DNA from 4 places in the Mesorhizobium sp. M1E.F.Ca.ET.045.02.1.1 genome. Region 1 is predicted to be linked to each of the others. Evidence: predicted binding sites of a transcription regulator. Region 1 holds the regulator's gene; each other region holds the start of a gene.
The links. The regulator LexA, encoded in region 1, represses DNA repair genes until DNA is damaged. The targets are predictions, from matches to a motif close to TGTTCNNNNTGTGTTCNG.

Region 1 (4,925 bases):
CCATCGATCTTGTCTCGACCGCGCATCCAAAACTTCGCTACGCGCCGGATCGCGTCAGGCTCTCGGCGCGCGCGATACCCTCAGACATGAAGGTTGGATCGCTGGTGACGGGCTATGCCCGGTTGCTGCCGCCGACCGGGCCGGTCCGGCCGGACAGTTATGATTTTTCTTTCGACAGCTATTTTTCCGGCATTGGCGCCAGCGGCTTTTTCCTCGGCGATCCGAAAGTCGTCTCGGCCACCGGGCCACCGTTCGGAACCGGCATGGCTTCGGCCATCGAGAACGCGCGCGAAAACATTGCCGATCACATCAGAAGCACCGTCGGCGGTCCCGAAGGCGAGATCGCCGCGGCGCTGATCGTCGGCATTCGGGCCGGTATTCCCGAAGACATCAACGAGTCGATGCGGCGGACAGGCATCTATCACATCATCTCGATCTCCGGCCTGCACATGGCGCTTGTCGCGGGCACGATCATGCTTCTGTTGCGCGGCGCCTTCGCGCTGTTTCCGGATTTTTCCTCGCGCCGCCCGGTGAAGAAATACGCCGCGGCAATCGCCTTGGTGTCGATCGCCGCCTATCTCGTCATCTCCGGCCTCGTGGTCGCCGCCGAGCGGAGTTTCATCATGCTCGCGGTCATGTTGATCGCCGTGCTGTTCGACCGCGCGGCCCTGACGATGCGCAATCTGGCGATTTCGGCCATCGCCGTCATCCTGGTGTCGCCGCATGAAGTGGTCGGCCCGAGCTTCCAGATGTCGTTCGCAGCCACCGCTGCCCTGGTCGGCGCCTATGCCGGCTGGGCCGATTACCGCGCCGACAAGGTGAGGACACCCCCTGCAAAACGGTCGTTTCCGCGGTTCCTATTGCGAAGGCTGGCGGTTGGGTTGGGTGGCGCTGCCGTGACGTCGCTGATCGCCGGAAGCGCAACGATATTGTTTGCGATCTGGCATTTTCAGCGGGTGTCGCCGCTCAGCCTGCTGGCCAATCTGGCGGTTATGCCCATCGTCTCGTTGATCGTCATGCCGTTCGCCGTCCTGAGCGCGTTGACCATGCCATTCGGCCTCGACGGTCCGTTTCTCTATGTGATGGGCAAGGGCGGCGATGATCGCGATCTCGGCGTGGATTTCGGAACGCTCGCCAGTCGATGCCGTGGGGCTGATCTCGATCCAGTCGGTGCTGCTGGTGACGGTCGCGCTTGTCATCGCGACCATGGCCACCACCTGGCTCAGGCTGGTGGCCGTTCCCTTCGCGCTGGCCGGCGTGCTGACCATCCCGCATGTCCGCACGCCGGATGTGCTGATCTCGGAGGACGCGCATCTGGTGGCGATGCCGATCGGCGGCGGCGAGCTCGCTGTCAATCGTGACCGTTCCAACGAGTTCACCACCGACAACTGGAAACGCGCGCTGAAGGCTGAAACGATCGTGCCGCCGGAGACATTCGCCAAGGGCGCGCTGGACATCGCCGATCCCGTCGACCTGCCGCCAGGGTCGCCTTTTTACTGCACGGGAGACCTCTGCATCGGCCGGCACCCGTCCGGCGCGATTGTCGCGCTGGCGGAAAATCGCAACAGCGCCAGGCCGGCCTGCGGCTTCGCCGACCTCATCGTCATAGACGACGCCACGGCCTACAATCCTTGCCGCGATCCGCGCATCCTTGTCGTCACCAAGCGCCAACTCGCGCGTGACGGCAGCGCCGCCGTCTTCTTCGATCCGCAATCGGCAACGGCGCGCGCCGCCATCCAGTATGCCGTCGAAAAGCCTTACCGGCCCTGGCACGAGCAACGACGGTATTCGCGCGAGGCAAGGGGGCTGGCGCCTTACCAGCGGCCTGAAAAGACCGATGCGAAGCCGCTACAGCCACTCAATAGCGGCGAATGAGCCCTACGAGCTTGCCCTGAACCTTGACGCGATCCGGACCGAAGATGCGAGTCTCATAGGCCGGATTGGCGGCTTCGAGGGCAATCGAAGCGCCCTTGCGGCGGAAGCGCTTCAGCGTCGCCTCCTCGTCGTCGACCAGCGCCACCACGATCTCGCCCGGGCTCGCGGTGTTGGCATTGCGGATGATGACCGTGTCGCCATCGAAGATGCCGGCCTCGATCATCGAGTCGCCCTTGACCTCCAGCGCATAATGCTCACCGCCCGCGATCATGTCCGGCGGGACCGTGATCGTATGCGTCTGATGCTGGATGGCGTCGATCGGCACGCCGGCCGCGATCCGGCCCATCACCGGGATCGACACAGCCGACGCGGCATCGTCGTCATTGCTGGGCGTACGCGAGGACGCCGCGGGCTTGATCTGCCGGCCGAGACCGCCTTGCCCCAGGCTCCCCTGAATGACGCTCGGCGAAAACTTCCTCGCCGCATTGAGGCCAGGCGCGATCGAATCGGGCAGGCGCAGCACTTCCAGGGCGCGCGCCCGGTTGGGCAGCCGGCGAATGAAGCCACGCTCCTCCAGCGCCGTGATCAGACGATGAATGCCCGACTTCGAGGCCAGGTCGAGGGCTTCCTTCATCTCGTCGAAAGACGGTGGAATGCCGCTTTCCTTGAGCCGTTCGTGGATGAACATCAGGAGTTCATGTTGTTTGCGCGTCAGCATGGCGGCCCCCATGGGTTTTGAAACCAGAATCAGAAAAACAAACCCAGAACAAACACTATCTGTTCCAGTTGTGTTCCGCAACCGTTTAAAGTTTAATGAATGCGTTAGCGCGGCGATAACCAGAGCGCGGCCCGCAAAGACGCCGAAATGCGGCTTTTGGGCACCGGGACCGGCGATCTGGCATTGAATTCCTTACAGTTTTTTCCGATGCCCACGTGCTTGCGCGTTGCTCCTCCGTGCGTTGAATAACCGGCGCGAATGATGGCATGCGGAAGGACGTCGACGCCGGGAAAGCTCGCGGGCCGTGAACGAAACGGAGCCAAACCGTCAACGACCTCACACCGCGCACGGCGGAAATCGCATGCCGCGTTGGCGCTGCCACGAGCGATTCCAGTCATGTGAGGCACGGTTGATGTCGGGCCGTCGACGCACTATTCGTGAATGACCGATGGGGGCTACAGGATCATGATCGCACTTCCCGATCTCGCCGAAATCGAGGCGATGGATGCGGCCGATCCGCTACGCTCGATGCGCCGCCGCTTCGCATTGCCGACAGGGGTGATATATCTCGACGGCAATTCGCTGGGTGCTGCTTCGTCCGATGTCTTCGACGAGATCGAGAAGGCGGCGACGGGCGAATGGGCGCACGATCTCATCCGCGCCTGGAACACTGCCGGCTGGTTCGACATGCCTGTCGAATTGGGTGACCGGCTTGGGCGCCTGATCGGCGCCGGGCCCGGCCAGACCGTCGTCTGCGACACGACTTCGATCAACATCTACAAGGTCCTGCATGCGGCGCTCGCGATGCGGCCCGACCGGTCGGTGATCGTTGCCGAGGGCGACAGCTTTCCGACCGACCTCTATATGGCGGAAGGGGTGGCCTCCACGCGGCCCGGCACGGTGTTGCGGCTCGAGGGCGTCGATGCCTCGACGATCGAGGACCTGATCGATGAGCGTGTCGCGGTCATCCTGGTCAATCACGTCAACTACAAGTCCGGCCGGTTGCGCGACATGGCTGCCCTGACACGCAGGGCCCATCGGGCCGGCGCGCTGATCGTCTGGGATCTCTGCCACACGGCAGGCGCCCTGCCGGTGGATCTCGATGGTTCGAACGCCGATTTCGCAATTGGCTGCACTTACAAGTACCTCAATGGCGGGCCCGGCTCGCCGGCCTTCATCTATGGCGCCAAACGCCATCACGACGACATTCGCCAGCCGCTCAGCGGCTGGTGGGGGCACGCCCGGCCTTTCGCGTTCGAACAGGGTTATGCCGCCGGTACCGGCATCCGGCGGTTCCTGTGCGGCACACAGCCCGTGCTGTCGATGCGGGCGCTGAAGGGAGCGCTCGACCTTTGGGACAAGGTCGACATGAATGCCGTGCGCGGCAAGAGCATCGCCTTGACGGATCTGTTCATCCGCCTCGTCGAAGCCAGGTGCGGCGCCCTCGGCCTCGAACTGGAAAGCCCGCGCGACGGCGCCGAGCGCGGCAGCCAGGTGTCGTTCGCTCATCCCCATGGCTACCAGGTTATGCGCGCATTGATCGAGCGCGGCGTGATCGGCGATTTCCGCGCGCCGGCGACCATCCGCTTCGGCTTCACGCCGCTCTATGTCGGCTACCGCGACGTCTGGGATGCCGTCCAGGTGCTGGAAGACATCCTGCGCACCGGTGCCTGGCGGGACGCGCGCTTCGCCGTCAAGACCGCTGTGACCTGATACGAGGCAACTCGCGCCGGTTTTGCCGGATCGCACCAGCCGGAACTTGTTTCGGGCATAAAATGTCTCCGGTCGGAAGCATTGACGCGGCATCCGGCGCCGGCCATTGCTGGCGAAAGCCACGCGTTTGGGAGGGGCCGGTGCTCGATCATCGCATCACGGATTGGGACGATGCCTATGCCAACGGGGCGAACATCGCTGGCGGCGACCGCTGGCCGGCGGCCTGGCAGGCGCCGGCGCGCGCGTTTCGCGAAAGGCTTCTGGCCGAGGGCCGTGCACGGCTCGACATCGTGTATGGCGAAGCGCCGCGCAACCGGTTCGATCTCTTTCTTCCGCGCGCAACGCCGAAAGGGCTCGTGGTGTTCATTCATGGCGGCTACTGGATGGAGTCGGACAAGAGTTGCTGGTCGCACCTGGCCAACGGCGCGATCAGCAGATCCTTTGCGGTTGCCATGCCCTCCTACACGCTTTGCCCCGAAGCGCGGATCAGCGGCATCGTGGAAGAAGTCGCGGCCGCGATCGGCACGGCGGCGGCAATGGTCGATGGCCCGCTGATGCTGACGGGACATTCGGCCGGCGGACATCTCGCCAGCCGGATGATGACCACGGCCACTCCGCT
Region 2 (4,925 bases), 910 kb from region 1:
CGCAGAAGGCGGGGCTCGACCAGCCAACCACCGAGAAGGTCGTCGGCACCATCTTCTCCGTGCTCGAGCACGAAGCTGAAGGCACCAGCGTTTCGTCCTTCTTCGATCAGATCCCGGGCGCCGATGCGCTGGCCCAGAAATACGATGTGATGGCCGCCGGCGCCGCAGCTGGTTCGGGTGGCGGCTTGCTGTCTTCGCTGCAGGGAGCGTTGGGCGGCGTGCTCGGCGAAAAGGCAGGCGCATTGATCAACGGCGTCGCGGCACTGAAAGAGTCCGGCCTCGACATGGCGCAGATCCGGCAGGCCGGCGAGACTTTGATCAAGCAGGCCGAAGCGGCTGCCGGCCCCGACCTCACCAACCAGGTGCTCGGTCAAGTGCCCAGCCTGAGGAGCCACCTTGGCCTTTGAGCTTAACCCGGCGCCTTACTTCGGCAGCGTGTAGGCCATCACGTAGTCGCCCGGCTTGGTGCCGACCGAGCCGTGACCGCCGGCGACGATGACGACGAACTGGCGGCCGTCGGCGACCGTGTAGGTCATCGGCGTCGACTGCCCTCCCGCGGGCAGCCTTGCCCGCCAGAGCTGCCTGCCGGTGGTGAGATCGTAGGCGCGCAGATAATCGTCGACCGCGGCGCCCAGGAAGGCGACCCCGCCGGCGGTGACCATCGGCCCGCCAATGCCCGGCACGCCGACCTTGAACGGCAGCGGCAGCGGCGTCATGTCGTAGACGGTGCCGTTGCGATGCTTGTAGGCGATAGTTCCCGTCCTGAGATCGACGCCGGCGACATAGCCCCAGGGCGGCGCCTGGCAGGGAATGCCGAGCGGCGACAGGAACGGTCCCATCACCACCGCGTAAGGCGCGCCCTCGTTGCGGTTGAGCCCCTGTTCGCTGCCTTTGGTGTTGTCGCCCGGCGGCGGCACGTCAGCGCGCGGAATGAGCTTGGACGTGAAGGCGAGATAGGTCGGCATGCCGAACATCACCTGCCGCACCGGGTCGACCGCGACGCCGCCCCAGTTGAAGACGCCGAAATTGCCGGGATAGATCAGCGATCCCTGCAGCGAGGGCGGCGTATAGCGCCCCTCATAGCGCAGCTTCCTGAGCTCGATCCGGCACGCCAGCTGGTCGAACATGGTGACGCCCCACATGTCGGCGCCGGTCAGCGGCTTGGGATTGAAAGACAGGTCCGATTCCGGCTGTGTCGGCGAGGCATGGTCGCCTTCGATCGCGCCACCCGGCGCCGGCATTTCCTTCACCGGGATGATCGGCTCTCCGGTGCTCCGGTCGAGCATATAGAGGTCGCCCTGCTTGGTCGGCCCGACCAGTGCCGGCACGACCGTGCCGTTGACCGAGGTGATGTCGACCAGCGTCGGTTGGGCCGGCACGTCCATGTCCCACAGATCGTGATGCACCAGCTGGCGAACCCAGCGCAATTGCCCGGTGTTGAGGTCGAGCGCGGTGATCGAGGAGGAGAATTTCTCGACATTGGCGCTGCGGCCCATGCCGAGCTGGTCCGGCGTTTGGTTGCCGAGCGGCACATAGAGCAGGCCGAGCTTCTCGTCGGCGCTCGCCGTCGACCACATGTTCGGCGAGTTGTTCGTGTATTTTTGCCCCGCAGGCAGCGGCGTCGTCTGGTCCGGATTGCCGGAATCCCAATTCCACAACAGCGCGCCAGTGCCGGCGTCGTAGGCGCGAATGACGCCCGAAGGCTCCTCGGTCGAATAATTGTCGTTGACCGCGCCGCCGACGATGATCTTGCCGGCGACGATCAGCGGCGCCGAGGTCGAATAATAGTAGCCCGACTTCGGATAGGGCATGTTGGCGAGCAGGTTCAGCGTCCCGCCTTCGGCAAAGGACGGACATACCTGGCCGTTCGCGGCATCGAGCGCGATCAGACGCGCGTCGGACGTCGGCAGATAGACACGCGCGGCGCATGGTTGTCCGGCCGCGATCTTGGCATCGGCGTAATAGGAAACACCGCGGCAGGTCTGATGCTGGCGGTCGGGGTCCAGCTTGATCTTCGGATCATAGCGCCACTTCTCCTTGCCGGTCGCGGCATCGATGGCGATGGCGAAGTTGTGCGGCGTGCAGATGAAGAGCGCATCGCCAACTTTCAGCGGCGTCACCTGATAGGTCGTCTCGCCGATATCGTCGGGACCTTTCACATCGCCGGTGCGATAGGTCCAGGCCGGCTGCAGCCTTGCGACATTGTCCGGCGTGATCTGGTCGAGCGGCGAGTAGCGCTGGCCGAACGGCGTGCGGCCGTAAAAATGCCATTCGCCGGCCTGCATGTCGCCGCCGAGATTGGCCGTCGGCGCCACCTTGTCGGAACCCAGCGTGCCGCCGATGTCCTTGGGGTCGGCCGTCATCGAGTACCCCGCGACCGCAAGCGAGGCCAACACCGCCAGGATCAACGGCGCCCGCCCGTCAGGACCAGCGAACCCGCGGCGTGCCCACGGCGTCAGCAGCCACAGCGCGATAAGCACGATGACGCCGCCGCGCGGAGCGAGCTGCCACCAGTCGAAGCCGATCTCCCAGACAGCCCAGCACAGCGTGGCGATCACGAACGCCGCGTAGAGCCATAACGATGTCGACTTGCGGCGGAAGACAAGAAAGGCGGTGATCAGGAAAGCAAGGCCGGCAATCACGTAGTACCAGCTGCCGCCCAGCGAGACCAACCAGACGCCGCCGCCGCCGAGAACCATGCCGATGAGGAAGAGGACGAGGGAGGTGATGGTGACAGCCAAGATGATACTCCTTCGACTGTTGCGCCGCGCGGCGCCTCTCAGGCAACGGCGTGCCGTCCCTGCCCTGCCGGCAGCTTTCCCTCCCCGGCCGCGCCTGTCAAGCGAACCAGAGCAGCGCAAAAATGGAACAAAACGTAGACGCTTCTGGCCTTTCGCTGCCGAATCACTACATTCGGGGCGATGTCCGGGTTTTCGGAAGACATGCCCTTCTTTGACGAACCGAATGCGCGGCCCGCGGCCCCGTCCGGCATTGCCGCGCGCGCCATGGCCGCCCGCAGCGCTCAAAACAGCGCGCCCGACTATCTGAAGGGCCTCAATCCCGAGCAACGGCTGGCGGTGGAAACCACCGAAGGCCCGGTTCTGGTTCTGGCCGGCGCCGGCACCGGCAAGACGCGGGTCTTGACCACCCGCATCGCCCATATCCTTGCCACCGGCAGGGCTTTCCCCTCGCAGATCCTCGCCGTGACCTTCACCAACAAGGCCGCGCGCGAGATGAAGCAGCGCATCGGCTTGCTGATCGGCGAAGGCAATGTCGAGGGCATGCCGTGGCTCGGCACCTTCCACTCGATTGGAGTGAAGCTGCTTCGCAGACATGCCGAGCTTGCCGGGCTGAAATCCGATTTCACCATCCTCGACACCGACGACGTGGTGCGGCTGATCAAGCAGCTGATCCAGGCCGAAGGGCTGGACGACAAGCGCTGGCCGGCCAAGCAGTTCGCCCAGATGATCGACAACTGGAAGAACAAGGGCCTCGGCCCCGACGAGATTCCGGAAGGCGACGCGCGCAGCTTCGGCAACGGCAAGGGCCGCCAGCTCTACAAGGCCTATCAGGAGCGGCTGCAGACGCTGAACGCCTGCGACTTCGGCGACCTGCTCTATCACCCGATCCGCATCTTCCGCGCCTATCCGGACGTGCTGAAGGACTATCACCGCAAGTTCAAATACATCCTGGTCGACGAGTACCAGGACACCAACACCGCGCAGTATATGTGGCTGCGGCTGCTGGCGCAGCGGCCGCAGTCCTCCCCCCTTGAGGGGGAGGTGCCCGCGAAGCGGGCGGAGGGGGTCGCCGCAGAAGGCACCGCCCAGTCACCAAACACCAGAGCGTCGAGCACTGCCGCGAGGCCCCCACCCGACCGGGCTTCGCCCGGCCACCCTCCCCTCAAGGGGGAGGGAAACCGGCGCGCATCCACCGTAAACATCTGCTGCGTCGGCGACGACGACCAGTCGATCTATGGCTGGCGCGGCGCCGAGGTCGACAACATCCTGCGCTTCGACAAGGATTTCCCGGGCGCCACCATCATCCGGCTGGAGCGCAACTACCGCTCGACCGCCCACATCCTGGGCGCGGCCTCGCACCTCATCGCCTACAATGAAGGCCGCTTCGGCAAGACGCTGTTCACCGACCGCGACGATCCCGAGGACGATAAGGTGCATGTCCATGCCGCCTGGGACTCGGAAGAAGAAGCTCGCGCTATCGGCGAGACGATCGAGGCCTACCAGCGCCAGAAGCACAATCTGAACGACATGGCGATCTTGGTGCGCGCGTCGTTCCAGATGCGTTCCTTCGAAGACCGTTTCATCACGCTTGGGCTCAACTATCGCGTCATCGGCGGTCCGCGTTTCTACGAGCGGATGGAAATCCGCGATGCGCTGGCCTTCTTCCGCGTCGTTGCCAACAGCGGCGACGACCTTGCCTTCGAGCGCATCGTCAACGTGCCGAAGCGCGGGCTGGGCGAAGCCACCATCCGCCAGATCCACGACACGGCGCGGACATTACGCATCCCGATGCTGGAGGCCGCCGCGACGCTTGCCGAAAGCGACGAGTTGAAGCCGAAGCCGCGCGCAGCGCTCCGCGAGGTCGCGGCCAATTTCGAGCGCTGGCAGAAGGCGCTGGAGACCAAGCCGCACACCGAGCTCGCCGAGACCATTCTCGAGGAGAGCGGCTACACCGACATGTGGAAGAACGACCGCTCGGCGGAAGCGCCCGGGCGGCTGGAGAACCTCAAGGAGCTGATCCGCTCCATGGAGGAATATGAATCGCTGCGTTCTTTCCTCGAGCATGTGGCGCTGGTCATGGAGGCCGAGCAGGGCGAGTCGCTCGATGCGGTCTCGATCATGACGCTGCACTCGGCCAAGGGCCTCGAATTCGAGACCGTCTTCCTTCCCGGCTGGGAGGAAGGC
Region 3 (4,925 bases), 3.5 Mb from region 1:
GTTGCTTCGAACCTACGCCGGCTTTTGGGCTCGCTGCATTGAGGATGCGAGCCGGCCGTTCTGCGTCTGCGCACTGCTCGCCAGTGAGCTTCCGGCCCTTCCGCCAGAGGTTGCCGTGGAAGTCCGGGCGTATTTTCAGTTTCTCTCGGGGTGGCTGACCGGTGTCATCGAGCGGGGCGCCCGGCAAAGCACGTTGACAATTTCCGCTGCGCCGCGCGTTGAGGCGGAGGCCTTCATGGCGACCGTGCACGGGGCGATGCTTTCTGCGCGAACCTATGGCGATACTGCGGCTTTCGCCACGATCATGACGCCGACATTGCAGAAGCTGATCCCAGAGGCCGTTTGACGCCGGCAAAGGAAGGTCCGCTTGGAGAAACGGACCCGGCGCGCTTGCGGGTTCCTTGTGACTACGCCGCCTGCGCCATCCGCTCTGCGCTCATGCGGTAGGAAATCGCTTCGGCGAGATGGATGCGGCCGACCGTTTCGCTGGCGTCGAGGTCGGCCAGCGTGGGCACTTTGAGTCTTATTTAGTTGATAAGTTAACGAAAGAGGAGCAGAAATTTCAATTGGGGAATTGTAGCGAGGGGGATTGCTATGCGCAACTTAGGCATAATTGCGGTAGTTGCTTTTTTGTTTATAGAAGGTTGTGTTTCAACGCAGTTTGAAAAGTTAAAACCAATCAGCCAGTCTGACGTATATAAAGTTGTTGCCGAGGTAAAACGTCAAATAGGAGTTTATACAGCATACCAGAGGTCGTCTTTGGGGTATCCTGCAGTGCTAGCCAACTCACGAGCTAAGGTTTGCGGCAACGGCCTAATTGGATTTGATATAGTTTCTGTCAAATGGAATTGCTTTCAACATCAGAGGGCACTGTAAGCGCCGGTGCTGTTGTAAGCCCTATGCCAATAGGTGGGGGAACCGTTGGAGGTAATTTGGGGGCAAGCCAGGTGACAACCGACAGCCAAACGCTCCTTGTGCAAGAGGAGGTCTCACTCAGCAGCAAACCGGTGGACTATCAACCAGGCGCCCTCGAAAAGGCTCCGATAGCCAGAGCAATGGTTAACTTGTGGAGCGCTGCTCTGCAGAGTGGCGATGATGCCAGCGATGTATGCCTGAAGTTGAAGCAGGGATCTACCGACGCCAATACGTTCAAAATGTCGATCAATGTCGTTAAGGATGTCAATGGCAAGGTGAGTGTGGGTCTAGCTCCCATCGCTCTCACCGCAGGCGGTGAATTCAAGGGTACTACTGGCAATACAATAACAGTGAAATTCGAGCCGCATGATTTCAGGCAGGTTCCGCAGCCCCGCCCGAGGCCATGTGCTCCCAGAGACACTCGTCCCGAATGCCAGAAGCATTTCATTCCATCCTGACGAACAGAGAATAGCTCAGGTATTCCGATGGCTTGGGTGGCGCCGAAAAGCTGTACGGAAAATGCTGAAATCTACGCCGCCTGCGCCATCCGCTCCGCATTCATGCGGTAGGAAATCGCTTCGGCGAGATGGATGCGGCCGACCGTTTCGCTGGCGTCGAGGTCGGCCAGCGTACGTGCTACCTTCAGCACGCGGTGATAGGCCCGCGCCGAAAAGGCGAGCTTCTCGCTGGCGTCCTTAAGCAGCGCCAGTCCGGCGCCATCGGGCCTGGCGATCTCCTCGATGATCGCAGGCGGGCAATGCGCGTTGGTGGTGGCCGCAGCACTCAGCCTTTCCAGGCGCTCGCGCTGGATGGTGCGGGCGCGGGCCACGCGCTGCGCCACCGAGGCGCTCGTTTCGGCCTTGTCCGGCCGGATCAGGTCGCTAGCGGAGACCGCCGGCACCTCAATCCGAAGGTCGATGCGGTCGAGCAGCGGGCCGGAGATGCGCGCCTGGTACTCGGTGCGGCAGCGCTCGCCGCGCAGGCAGCGATAGCCGGGCTCGCCCGACATGCCGCAGCGGCACGGGTTCATCGCCGCCACCAGCTGGATGCGCGCCGGGTAGGTGACGCGGTGGTTGGCGCGTGCGATCACGCAGTCGCCGGTCTCCAGCGGCTGGCGCAGCGCATCCAGCGTCTGCGGCGTGAATTCCGGGAATTCGTCGAGGAACAGCACGCCGTGATGGGCAAGCGACACCTCGCCTGGCCGGACCCTTAACCCGCCGCCGACCCTCGCCGCCATCGAGGCGGAGTGATGCGGAGCGCGGAACGGCCGCCGGTCGGTGAGCTTGCCTTCGCCGAGCTCGCCGGCCACGGAAGCGATCATCGAGACTTCCAGCAGCTCCTTCGGCGCCAGCGGCGGCAGGATCGAGGGCAGCCGCTGCGCCAGCATCGACTTGCCCGAGCCGGGCGGCCCGACCATCAAAAGATTGTGCCCGCCGGCGGCCGCCACTTCGAGTGCCCGCTTGGCGCTTTCCTGGCCCTTGATGTCGGCGAGGTCCGGCAGGTCGCGCGCCGCGAGCTGGATGCCGGCCTCGGGGCGCGACAGCACCTGCGTGCCGCGGAAATGATTGGCGATGGCGATCAGGCTGCGCGGCGCCAGGATGTCAAAATCCTTGCCGGCCCAGGCCGCTTCCGGCCCGCAGGCGAAGGGGCAGATCAGCCCCTTGCCTTCGGCATTGGCGCCGATCGCCGCCGGCAGCGCGCCGGCCACGGCCGCGATGGTGCCGTCGAGCGAAAGTTCGCCGAGCACGACATAGCCGGCCAGCATGTCGCCCGGAACGGCGCCGAGCGCCGCCATCAGGCCGAGCGCGATCGGCAGGTCGTAGTGGCTGCCTTCCTTAGGCAGGTCGGCCGGCGCGAGGTTCACCGTCACCTTCTTCGAAGGCATCGACAGGCCCGATGCATGGAGTGCCGCCTGCACGCGCTCGCGGCTTTCGGCCACCGCCTTGTCCGGCAGGCCGACGATCTGCATGCCGACCTTGCCCGGCGCGATCATCACCTGGACATCGACCGGCACGGCCTCGATGCCCTGGAAAGCCACCGTGCGAACCCGCGCCACCATGTTTCTCAAGCCCCCGGATGCCGGCTCGCGCGCGGATTTGCGATCAGCCCGCGAGCAAGGTCAGGTCAGACAACCATAGATTTTGGATTTAGGCAAGAACATTACGGGAACAGAGGAACGCCGTCTGGCGACGATCCTGGGCCGCGATGATACGCCACTACCGTCCGGGACTGCAGTACGGTCAAGCCGTCGGCGATGCGCCGCGCCGCTCGAGCGCGGTCTTGCGGATGATTTCCGCGATCTCCGGGCTGCTGCCGCACAGCATCTGGAAATCCGCCGAGTGCAGCGACAGGAGTGAGACCGCCGTTGCGGCGCTGACGGTCGCGATACGCGGTTCGCCGCTGATCAGCGCTATCTCGCCGAAGAAGGCGCCGGGGGACATTCGCTGAGACAGGAGTAGAGGTCTCGTTAGGGTGGGGGAGCGGACCTTCCATCGATCTGCTCTGTTTCCACACTGGTTGCTGGTTGACATACACGCGCTTTATGATTGCTGTTTAAAGCTCTGGTCGGGCCCGTTGCCCGAGCGGCTGGTTGTGCGGGAGGGACTCTATGGCCCAGCAGGAGCAGTGGCAGCTGGAAGGCAGCGGCGCGGAACTCTACGAGCGTTACTTGGTCCCGGCAATTACCGCCCTGTGGGCCGCCGACCTAGTGGATCGTGCTGCGCCTCAATCTGGTGAGCGGGTTCTGGACCTCGCCTGCGGCACCGGCGTGGTGGCACGCGTCGCGGCCGAGCGTATGGGAGGGGGGCAGGTCGTCGGCCTCGACATCAATACGGGCATGCTTGCCGTTGCTCGATCGCTCCCGACAGGCGCTGGACCGCGTATTGACTGGTGCGAAGGAAGCGCGCTCGAAATGCCGTTCACTGACTCCACCTTCGATCTCGTTCTTTGCCAGCTCGGACTGCAGTTTTTCCCGGACCGATCGGGTGCGCTACGTGAAATGTTCCGGGTGCTGGTGCCTAACGGCCGACTGGCCTTAAGCGTTTTCAGCGCTATTGACCACACTCCTGCGGCGAAGGCTCTGGCAGATGCCTTGGACCGACATCTCGGTCCAGGCGCTTCGGCAACCAAACGGTCCGAGCATTCACTCGCCGATGCTGACGAGCTTTACCGACTGGTGGCTGGCACGGGCTTTCGCCATGTGACCGTCCACACGATTACCCAGAACATCCGATTCCCCTCGCCAAAGGAATACGTGCGACTACAGCTAGCAGCAACTCCCCAGGCTGGACTGGTGAGCGGAATGGATGCCGGACATCGCGACGCAGTAATCACAGCGATCACGGGTGATCTAAGTTCCTCGCTGGCAATCTATTCAAGTGGAGGGGAGTTGACGTTCCCCCAAGAGGCTCACGTCCTGGTCGCTCGCAGATAGCAGCTGTCGTTGCGGCGCGAGCATCGCTAAGACGCTCGGTTCCTCCCGACGGTCGGGATCGACCGCACGCGATGCAATCGCTAAGCTGCGGGCGGCAAATCCCCGCGTCTCGATCGCCCTCGTCGTAGTCTATGACCGGTTCGGGTCAGGAGCGCTGGTTGCGCTCGACGTCGGGTTTCGGGAAGGAGAAACGGCCCAGGAAGGGCAGCAATGGGTGGGGGGAAAGGTGCCGTTGGCTCATCTGCCAGAACGAGCAGGTCGCGCCAGCTCCCGACATTGCCGGCCAGCCTCGCAAGTGTCGTGATACGATCCGTTGACGACCCTAGTCGCCGCAGACTTCAGCGTCAAAAAACAAGCTTCGGAACCTGACCTTCAGAACAACAATTCGGGAGTGCTACGGAGTGAAATTCATTCGCCACATTGGCTCCGGCCACATCGAAGCCGCCCAAGTTTCAAGACGTTGAGCACCGTTAGAACGCGCATCTGAAAGATCCTGTCGGTCTCGCCGCTGTGGTCGTCCCATGGCACGGATGAGACGACCACTGTTTGCCGCGGCGCCCGAGACGGCTCGCGATAC
Region 4 (4,925 bases), 3.0 Mb from region 1:
CAGGTTTGCGGCTCGGGCCTCAGGGCGATCGCGCTCGGCATGCAGCAGATCGCCACGGGCGACGCCAAGGTGATCGTTGCCGGCGGCCAGGAATCGATGTCGCTCTCACCGCACGCCCAGCACCTGCGCGCCGGCGTCAAGATGGGCGACTACAAGATGATCGACACCATGATCAAGGATGGCTTGTGGGATGCCTTCAACGGCTACCACATGGGTAACACAGCCGAGAACGTCGCCCGTCAGTTCCAGATCACCCGCGAAGACCAGGATGAGTTCGCGCTTGCCTCGCAAAACAAGGCCGAAGCCGCGCAGAAGGCCGGCAAGTTCAAGGACGAGATCGTCGCCTTCACCATCAAGGGCAAGAAGGGCGACACCATCGTCGACCAGGACGAATATATCCGTCACGGCGCCACACTTGACGCCATGACCAAGCTGAAGCCGGCCTTCGACAAGGACGGCACGGTCACCGCCGCCAACGCATCCGGCATCAATGACGGCGCCGCCGGGGCGCTGCTGATGACGGAGGCTGAGGCCGCCAGGCGTGGCATCACCCCGCTCGTCCGCATTGCTTCCTGGGCGACAGCAGGCGTCGATCCGGCGATCATGGGCACGGGCCCGATCCCGGCCTCGAAGAGGGCGCTGGAGAAGGCCGGCTGGTCGGTCAAGGATCTCGACCTCGTGGAGGCCAATGAGGCCTTCGCCGCGCAGGCCTGCGCCGTCAACAAGGGCATGGGCTGGGATCCGTCGATCGTCAACGTCAATGGCGGCGCCATCGCCATCGGCCATCCGATCGGCGCCTCAGGCGCCCGCATCTTCAACACGCTGGTCCATGAAATGCGCCGGCGCGGCGCAAAGAAGGGTCTCGCGACGCTTTGCATCGGCGGCGGCATGGGCGTCGCCCTGTGCGTCGAAGCGCTCTGAGCGAATAGCGAATAGGGAGTAGCGAATAGAGAAGAACGGCGTCGGCGCGATGGGACACCAAATCCCTATTCGCTACTCTCTATTCGCTTCAGCGACAAAAAGGGAGGAACCTCATGTCCAAGGTAGCAATCGTCACGGGCGGATCGCGCGGCATCGGTGCGGCGATATCGGTGGCGCTGAAGAGTGCCGGCTATTCGGTGGCCGCCAACTATGCCGGCAATGACGAGGCCGCCGCGAAGTTCAAGGCAGAGACCGGCATCCCGGTCTACAAATGGTCGGTCGCCGACTACGACGCCTGCGCCGCCGGCATCGCAAAGGTGGAGGCCGATCTCGGCCCGGTGTCAGTGCTGGTCAACAATGCCGGCATCACCCGCGACGCCATGTTCCACAAGATGACGCGCGAGCAGTGGAAGGAAGTCATCGATACCAACCTCTCCGGCGTCTTCAACATGACGCATCCGCTGTGGGGCGGCATGCGCGACCGCAAGTTCGGCCGCATCATCACCATCTCCTCGATCAACGGCCAGAAGGGTCAGGCCGGCCAGGCCAACTATTCGGCGTCGAAGGCCGGCGACATCGGCTTCTCGAAAGCGCTGGCCCAGGAAGGCGCGCGCGCGGGCATTACCGTCAACGTCATCTGCCCCGGCTACATCGCCACGGAGATGGTCAAGGCCATCGACGAGAAGGTGCTCAACGAACGCATCATCCCGCAGATCCCGGTCGGTCGCCTCGGCGAGCCGGAAGAAATCGCGCGCTGCGTCGTCTTCCTGGCCTCGGACGAGGCCGGCTTCATCACCGGCTCGACGATCACCGCCAATGGCGGGCAGTATTTCGCCTGAGGCTTGTCCCGGTTGCGGGGCGGCCTGAACGCTCGGGCCGCCTTTTTCTTTCTGCGTCGTCCATCGCCGACACGACACCTTGCCTCAATTCGGCACGCAAAGGTTAACGGCCTCGCCGTGCCCTGTGCGAAACCTCGTTCACAAGCTGTGAATTTTCGGTGCGCAAGCTGTGGACGACACCATATCTAGGCGTGAACAAACCGGGAAAACTCGCAGATCGCTGATTCGTCGCCGATTCGTTCCGGCTTTGGTCGAAAAGTTAACGCGAAGAGCCGGAAACGGTTCGGAAGTGATTAACGCCGATTAGGAAAGATCAACAATTTCATAATCTTGGCGACCGCATTCAGATAGTCCTGACCGTTCGCCGGCAAAGGTTAACGACCCTTCAAGGCACGGCTGAGGCAAGCATGAAACGGGCCAACTCCGGGATTCAGCATGTGGTGAGACTCATCGTCAAAAAATCCACATATAGCCGTGAACAAAACCTGAATCAGGACGAGTCAGCGATTCGTCGCCGATTCGTTCCAGACTCGTTCCAACGGTTAATCGACAGCGGATTTTGACCCCTGCCTGTCGGAGTGTGGTCTGTAAGGGAAACATTCCACTTTCGCTTCGCGCCTGAAATCCCTATGTGTCGCCTGTCACACGCGGCGGCATCGCTGCGTTCCCGACAACAAGCGGCAGAAAGACTTAAATTTCCGAGCCGATGAATATCCAGCCCAAACACACCCAGCCGTTGATCCTTTCGGGCCGCGACGTGACGGCTGTGCTTGGGCCTACCAACACCGGCAAGACCCATCTCGCCATCGAGCGCATGGTGGCGCACGAGACCGGCGTCATCGGCCTGCCGCTCAGACTGCTTGCCCGCGAGGTCTATGGCCGCGTCTGCGAGAAGGTCGGCGCCAACAAGGTGGCGCTGGTCACCGGCGAGGAGAAGATCGTCCCCGCGGGCGCGAAATATTCGGTCTGCACCGTCGAGGCGATGCCGCGCGAGACCGATGCGGCCTTCGTCGCCATCGACGAGGTGCAGCTCGCCGGCGATCTCGAGCGCGGCCATATCTTCACCGACCGGATCCTGCATCTGCGCGGCCGCCAGGAGACGCTGCTTTTGGGCGCCGCCACCATGCACGGCATCCTCCAGAAGCTGCTGAAGGGCGTGTCGGTTGTGACGCGGCCGCGGCTGTCGCACCTTGCCTATGCCGGATCGAAGAAGCTCACCCGCCTGCCGCGACGCACGGCGATCGTCGCTTTCTCCGCCGACGAGGTCTACGCGATCGCCGAGCTGATCCGCCGCCAGCAGGGCGGTGCTGCCGTCGTGCTCGGCGCTCTCTCGCCCCGCACCCGCAATGCCCAGGTGGAGATCTTCCAGTCGGGTGACGTCGACTATCTCGTTGCCACCGACGCCATAGGCATGGGGCTGAACCTCGACCTCGAGCACGTCGCCTTCGCCCAGAACCGCAAGTTCGACGGCTACCAGTACCGCAATTTGACCGCCGCCGAGCTCGGCCAGATCGCCGGCCGCGCCGGCCGGCATCTGCGCGACGGTACCTTCGGCGTCACCGGCCAGGTCGATCCGCTCGACGAGGGTCTGGTCGAGAAGATCGAGGGGCACGATTTCGACCCGGTGAAGGTGCTGCAGTGGCGCACCGCCGATTTCGATTTCTCCGGCCTGGACGCGTTGAAGCGCTCGATCGAAACCAACGCGCCGGTCGAAGGGCTGACCCGGGCATTGCCGGCGGTCGATGCCCAGGCGCTTGAGCATCTGTCGCGCGACGAGGGCATCAGGGCGCTCGCCACCGGCAGGGAGCGCGTGGCGCTGCTCTGGGAAGCCTGCGCGCTGCCGGACTATCGCAAGATCGCGCCCGCCCAGCATGCCGACCTTGTCGCCTCGATCTACCTGGACCTTGCGCGCCATGGCCATGTCGACGAAAATTACATGGCCGAGCAGGTGCGGCGGGCCGACACGACGGATGGCGACATCGACACGTTGTCGCACCGGATTGCCCAGATCCGCACCTGGACCTTCGTCTCCAACCGACCGGGCTGGCTGGCCGATCAGGCACACTGGCAGGAAAAGACGCGCGAAATCGAAGACAGATTGTCGGATGCGCTGCATGAGCGGTTGACGAAACGCTTCGTAGACCGCAGGACTTCCGTCCTCATGCGGCGCCTTAGAGAAAATACCATGCCTGAAGCCGAAATCAGCCCTACCGGAACCGTCCTCGTCGAAGGCCATCATGTCGGCGAGTTGCAGGGTTTCCGCTTCACCGCCGACCAGAGCGCCGGCGGCGAAGACGCCAAGGCGGTGCGCACTGCTGCCCAGAAGGCGCTCAGCGCGGAGTTCGAGGCACGCGCCGAACGCTTCGCCGCCTGCTCCAACGGCGATCTGGCGTTGGGCTCGGACGGCATCCTGCGCTGGATCGGTGCCCCGATCGGGACGCTGGTGGCCGGCGACGAGGCATTGAAGCCGCGCCTTGTGCTGCTTGCCGACGAGCAGCTCACCGGACCGGCACGCGACAAGGTCGCGGCCCGCGCCGAGCGTTTCGTCAACTTCCAGATCGAAACGCTGCTGAAGCCGTTGGTCGATCTGAAGAATGCCGAGCAGCTCGCAGGCATCGCCCGCGGCATCGCCTTCCAGCTCGTCGAGCATTTCGGCCTCATCAACCGCCGCGACATCGCCGAGGAAATGAAGTCGCTCGACCAGGAAGGCCGCGCAGCGCTGCGTCGCCTCGGTGTGCGCTTCGGCGCCTACCATGTCTTTGTGCCGGCGTTGATCAAGCCGGCGCCGGCCGGGCTGGTGACGTTGCTCTGGGCGCTGAAGAACGACGGCAAGGACAAGCCCGGCTTCGGCGACGTGGTCCACGCGTTGGCTTCGGGCCGCACCTCGGTGGTCATCGACGTGGCCTTCGACAAGACCTTCTACAAGCTCGCCGGCTATCGCAATCTGGGGCGCCGCGCCGTGCGCGTCGACATACTGGAGCGGCTGGCCGACCTCATCCGCCCGGCGACCAACTGGAAGCCCGGCCTCGGCCAGCGCCCGGACGGCGCCTATGACGGCCACGCCTTCATGGTGACGCCGCCGATGATGTCGATCCTCGGCGCCACCGCCGACGACATGGAAGAGATCCTCAAAGGCCTCGGCTATCGCGCCGAGCCAAAGCCGGC

Region 2: EJ070_RS21400 (UvrD-helicase domain-containing protein) is a predicted target of LexA. The motif match lies at 2,854-2,871, and genes of this name have one in related genera.
Region 3: EJ070_RS08650 (YifB family Mg chelatase-like AAA ATPase) is a predicted target of LexA. The motif match lies at 3,069-3,086, and genes of this name have one in related genera.
Region 4: EJ070_RS11525 (helicase-related protein) is a predicted target of LexA. The motif match lies at 2,281-2,298, and genes of this name have one in related genera.

Annotation. Positions count from the first base shown of each region.
Region 1 covers NZ_CP034447.1:5,370,390-5,375,314, forward strand. Annotated here, with positions in the region: partial or broken gene EJ070_RS25845 (ComEC/Rec2 family competence protein) at 1-1,875, shown strand, start outside; gene lexA (transcriptional repressor LexA) at 1,859-2,593, opposite strand; gene kynU (kynureninase) at 3,059-4,306, shown strand; gene EJ070_RS25860 (alpha/beta hydrolase) at 4,447-4,925, shown strand, end outside.
Region 2 covers NZ_CP034447.1:4,457,327-4,462,251, reverse strand. Annotated here, with positions in the region: gene EJ070_RS21410 (hypothetical protein) at 1-407, shown strand, start outside; gene EJ070_RS21405 (glucose/quinate/shikimate family membrane-bound PQQ-dependent dehydrogenase) at 423-2,741, opposite strand; gene EJ070_RS21400 (UvrD-helicase domain-containing protein) at 2,922-4,925, shown strand, end outside.
Region 3 covers NZ_CP034447.1:1,832,179-1,837,103, reverse strand. Annotated here, with positions in the region: gene EJ070_RS08660 (TetR/AcrR family transcriptional regulator) at 1-346, shown strand, start outside; gene EJ070_RS08650 (YifB family Mg chelatase-like AAA ATPase) at 1,445-2,974, opposite strand; partial or broken gene EJ070_RS08645 (cyclic nucleotide-binding domain-containing protein) at 3,156-3,350, opposite strand; gene EJ070_RS08640 (methyltransferase domain-containing protein) at 3,524-4,348, shown strand.
Region 4 covers NZ_CP034447.1:2,372,071-2,376,995, reverse strand. Annotated here, with positions in the region: gene EJ070_RS11535 (acetyl-CoA C-acetyltransferase) at 1-921, shown strand, start outside; gene EJ070_RS11530 (beta-ketoacyl-ACP reductase) at 1,035-1,760, shown strand; gene EJ070_RS11525 (helicase-related protein) at 2,467-4,925, shown strand, end outside.